DNA from 2 places in the Streptomyces sp. NPDC046900 genome. Region 1 is predicted to be linked to the other one. Evidence: riboswitches for the same ligand, from Rfam matches in the RefSeq annotation. Region 1 holds a riboswitch; the other holds the start of a gene.
The links. A riboswitch is a leader RNA that binds a small molecule or an ion and turns the genes downstream of it on or off. The one in region 1 is predicted to bind cobalamin.
Positions count from the first base shown of each region.

Region 1 (2,380 bases):
GAGAACTCCGGGGGCGGGCAGCGGATGCGGTCGCCGGCGACCCGTCTGCTGCTGGGCACGGCCTACGGCAGCGTGCTGCTGTTCGGCATCGCCGTGTCGGCACGGGTGGCGGCCGGCCTCGGGTGGGGCACCCCGACACCCCTGGCCACGACGGTGCTGGGAACCCTCGGCGCGGCGGCCGTCACCGCTCTTGCGGCGAGCGCGGGCCGTACCCTGCGCGTCCGCTCGGCAGTGCCCCGGCCCTCGGACGCCGACGGATCCGCCCCGGAGGTCAACGGGTCTGCGAGCCACGGGGACGAACCGCCGCCGCGGCCCGGTCGAGAACGCGGAGACGCTCCGTGACCGGGGTGATCCCCCACCACAGGCCTGCGCCGGCCGCCGCGACGATCGTCACCACCGCCCAGACCAGAGCCCGTGCCATGGATCCCGGCACAAGCAGTGCGGCGAGCGCGCCGGCGGCCACCGCGAACACCCCTGTGGTCATGGAGAAAAGCGCCAGCGGGACCGCCGCCGACAGGGTGGTCCCCGGAGCGAGGGGGCCTTCCGCGCGCGGCGGTATTTCCTCGGCTCTGTCCCCCATGCGAGCTCCTCCCGTCCTCTGGACGGACCTTCAGAAACCGTCCGCTGCCGGGTCCTCGAATCCAGTCAGCAAACCACACCCCGTCATACGCCGAAAGGCGAGCACCGGGCCGGTGCGCCGTTTCGAGCCACGCGCCGGCGAGTGCGCCCCCTCGGCGGGTCCTCCACACGGTCGTTGCTCCCGTCCGCCGCGTAGCCGCTCCCCTCTCGCGTCACAGGCGTAGGCGCCGCGCGGAAAGCACCGAACCGAGCGGCTGACGGCATGTCAGCCGTGTGGGGCTCAGCACACCGCTGCTTCGCAGGTCAAGAGCCAGTTGACGGGCGTTCCGGGGCCGTGGTGGACTGCCGGGGCCAATACGGCGGCAAGAGAGGAAGCCGGTGCGAATCCGGCGCGGTCCCGCCACTGTCACCGGGGAAAAACCCCCGGGAGCCAGGAACTCTCACCGCCGATCTCGTCGAACCAGGGCGTGGACACCCTGAGTGAGGACATATCGCCATGCGCGGCTGCCGTTTCAGGCTCGACAACCGGCCTCTGCCCGACCCCAAGGCCGGCTGAACCGATGGGTGCCGATCGCGTCTTCGCGTACGGCGCCGCCGCCGGCCTCCTCGGTGACCACCTGATCGGCGATCCACGCCGCGGGCATCCGGTCGCCGCGTTCGGGCGGGCCGCGGGTGCCGTGGAGCGGTTGCTGTGGCGGGACCACCGCGGGTGGGGCGCCCTGCACACCGCTGTCTGCGTCGGCGGTGCGGTCTCGCTCGCCGCGCTCACCGCCTCCGCCGTCCGGCCCTCGCGCGCCGGCTCCGTCGCCCTGACCGCCGCGGCCACCTGGGCCGTCGTCGGGGGGACTTCGCTCGCCCGGGAGGCCCGGAGCGTCGGGCGTGCCCTGGAGGCGGGGGACGTGGAGGGCGCCCGCACTCGGCTGCCCCACCTGTGTGGGCGTGACCCGCAGGCGCTCGACCCCGACGGGATCGCGCGTGCCGTGGTCGAGTCCGTCGCCGAGAACACCTCGGACGCCGTGGTGGGCGCGCTGGTGTGGGGGGCCGTGGGCGGGGTGCCGGGGCTCGTGGGCTTCCGGGCCGTCAACACCCTCGACGCCATGGTCGGCCACAAATCGCCCCGTTACCGGCGCTACGGGTGGGCCTCGGCGCGCCTCGACGATCTCGTGGGGTGGCCCGGGGCACGCCTGACCGCCGCCCTCGCGGCCGCCTCTGGTCCGCGACCGCGGGCAGCCGTGCACGCCTGGCGCACGGACGCCGCCCAGCACCCGAGCCCCAACGCCGGGCCCGTTGAGGCCTCGTTCGCGGGGGCGCTCGGGGTGCGGCTGGGCGGGACCCTCTCGTACGGGGGACGCGTCGAGCACCGGCCGGTGCTGAACGGCGCGGGGCGCGCGGTCCAGGTCGGCGACATCGAACGCGCCGTACGGCTCTCCCGGCGCGTGACCGTGCTCGCGCTCGGCGCCACTGTCGCCGGGCGGTTGCTCACCCGGACGATTCTCACGAAGGGACGTACGTCATGAACGGCGGTCTCCTCGTCGCCGGCACCACCTCCGACGCCGGCAAGAGCGTCGTCACCGCGGGGATCTGCCGCTGGCTGGCCCGGCAGGGCGTCAAGGTCGCGCCCTTCAAGGCGCAGAACATGTCGCTCAACTCCTTCGTCACGCGCGAGGGTGCGGAGATCGGACGGGCGCAGGCGATGCAGGCACAGGCGTGCCGCATCGAACCGAGCGCGCTGATGAACCCGGTCCTGCTCAAGCCCGGGGGCGAGCAGAGCAGTCAGGTGGTGCTGCTGGGGAAGCCGGTC
Region 1 covers NZ_JBEYXD010000039.1:56,625-59,004, forward strand. The annotation lists gene ABZ904_RS30360 (hypothetical protein) at 1-342, shown strand, start outside; cobalamin riboswitch at 900-1,040, shown strand; gene ABZ904_RS30365 (cobalamin biosynthesis protein) at 1,140-2,096, shown strand; gene ABZ904_RS30370 (cobyric acid synthase) at 2,093-2,380, shown strand, end outside.

Region 2 (2,380 bases), on a different contig from region 1:
GTGTCTGGCCCGGCCTCGGACACCGCCTCTGACGCCGCGTCGGGCACTGCTTCGGTGCGCTGAGGCGGGGCGGGCGCCGTGGTTCAGTAGGCCGCGGTCCGGTGGCGGCGCAGCAGCGCCGCTATCGCGCAGCGCAGGCAGTCGGTTCCCTCGTCCCACTCCGCGTCTCGGCCCGCGGGACAGGGTGCCGGGCACTCCGGCGGCACCGCACCGCCCTGCCCGTGGCAGTCCATCGGGTCCTGGACCAGCGTTTCCAGTTCCCGCAGGAGCTGTTCAGTCCGCTTCGCCTGCTGGGCGAGCACACGCACCCGGGCGCTCTGACCGCCGATCTGCCGTCGGCTGGCGATCAGTTGCTCGTACTCCTCGACGGTGAGGGCGACCGCCTCACCGCCCCCGAGGGTGATGCGGCGCGGCTGAGGGTGTCCGGCCACTCGGTTCCTCCGCTCCTCGGCTTGGCGGTGCCTGCCTCATCGGTCGGTGTTCTGTGCCCTGCCCGTGATCCGATCGCGTCGGTGCCCGGGAAACGCGAGAGGGCCCCCGGATGGTTCCGAAGGGCCCTCTCGTGTTTCAAAACCGTCAGTGCGAGGCGGGAACCGTCCGCCCGGACGGGGCTGTCGCGGGCTTGGGATTCAGCTGCCGCTCGGCCAACTCGCCGAAGAGCAGGCCGAATCCGCCCCAGAGGACAGCCTGGATGGCGAGGGCCGAGAGACGGAACCGCCACAGCAGGGTGGCGGGGAAGTCCTTCGGTACCTCGTTGATGGCAGGCAGGAACTCGTAGGCCAACCCGATCACCACGGCGAAGCCGGCCACGGCCACCACGGTCGCCCACCAGGTGCCCAGACGGGGTGCCAGTCGCTTGCCCAGGATGGTGGCAGCGACCGCGAGGAGGATGCTGAGCACCATCATCAGGAAGTACAGGGTGGTCCGCTTGCCGATGGTGTCGGAGTTGCCCACCGACGGCGGATTGGCCGGGTACTTCAGGAACGGCACGACGTACACGGCGAGCAGCGCGCAGCCCGACAGCAGCAGCGCGGTCGCCCGCGGGCTGAAGCGGCCGATCCGGCCGAGCGCGAAGCAGTACGCGAGCGCGGCGATGCCGCCGAAGGCGACCCCGTAGACCAGGACGCCGGTGGCGAGACCGGCGGTGGACTGCAGCGAGCGGGAGACGACTTCCATCTCGTGCTCGTGGGAGTGGGCCGCCTCGAAGCTGATCGCCTTGTCGACGTTCGGCTCACCGAGCAGGTAGGCGACGACCAGGGCGAGCACACCGGCGGCCAGGCCGGCGAGCATGCCTCGTACCAGGAGGTTTCTTACTGTTGCGGAGTTCATGAGCGTGCGGCGTCCCTCGCGTCAGTGGCAGGGGAAGCCGAGCAGGTGGCGGGCGTCGTGCACCCACTCGTGGACGTCCGTGCCGTTGAACACGGAGGTGGCGCCCTGCTCGGCGCCGACGAAGTAGAGCAGGACCAGCATCAGGATGCCGAAGAAGACCGCCCAGGGAGCTATCGCCTTCAGCGGCAGCGTGGCGGGAACGACGGGGGTGGTGGCTGTCGGCTGGGCGACGGTCTGCGCCATGGCAGAACCTCCTCTGGGAGTTCGCGTCCCATCTCGGTGGTGCACTGGACGACGGCCACGGGTCTGACTCACGAAACGCCTCACGAGGCATCTCGCATACAGTGGCGCGACCGTGCCGGATTCCCACCGGCTTCCGTCTCGCCGTCGTCGATATCGGACCGACCGTACCGCGTGACGGGTACCCGGCCAAGACCGCGCCACCTGGCGTGATCTTCCTCTCGCGGCGGGTGGCCGGTCCGTCGGATGTCAGCGGTGGCGGCCGCTCGGGCGGGCCGGGCGGCCGATCTCGTCGCAGGGAACGCCTCTGTGTCGGGGTCCGAGGAACGCGATGGTTCGCTTCACCAGGACTCCTCGGGAGCTGAGTTGGGTCCGGCAAGTCCCAACTCGTGCTCGCCGAGAGGGGTGAAGAAGCGCTCGACGTCGGCGTCCGTGACCTCGCCGAGGGTCGCCGGCGACCAGCGCGGGTTGCGGTCCTTGTCGATGATCTGGGCGCGGATGCCCTCCACCAGGTCGGGAGAGTTCAGGGCCGCGCAGGAGACGCGGTACTCCTGGTCGAGGACGGGCTCCAGCGCGCCGAGCCGCCGAGCACGGCGGACGGCGGCCAGGGTGACCTTCAGGGCGGTCGGTGACTTGGTGAGCAGCGTCTCCGCCGTGTCCTTCGCGGCCGGGTCGCCGTGGGCGAACAGCCGCTGCACGATCTCCTCGACCCGGTCGGCGGCGTAGCAGGCGTCGATCCACTCACGGCGTCCTGCCAACTCCCCTGGGGGCGACGGCTGCACATGACGGGCGACCGCCTGCTCCACGGGCA
Region 2 covers NZ_JBEYXD010000007.1:91,491-93,870, forward strand. The annotation lists gene ABZ904_RS09990 (histidine phosphatase family protein) at 1-63, shown strand, start outside; gene ABZ904_RS09995 (hypothetical protein) at 84-431, opposite strand; gene ABZ904_RS10000 (CbtA family protein) at 577-1,329, opposite strand; gene ABZ904_RS10005 (CbtB-domain containing protein) at 1,351-1,572, opposite strand; cobalamin riboswitch at 1,609-1,753, opposite strand; gene ABZ904_RS10010 (enoyl-CoA hydratase/isomerase family protein) at 1,911-2,380, opposite strand, start outside.
Region 2: another riboswitch for cobalamin. It lies ahead of ABZ904_RS10005 (CbtB-domain containing protein); the one in region 1 lies ahead of ABZ904_RS30365 (cobalamin biosynthesis protein).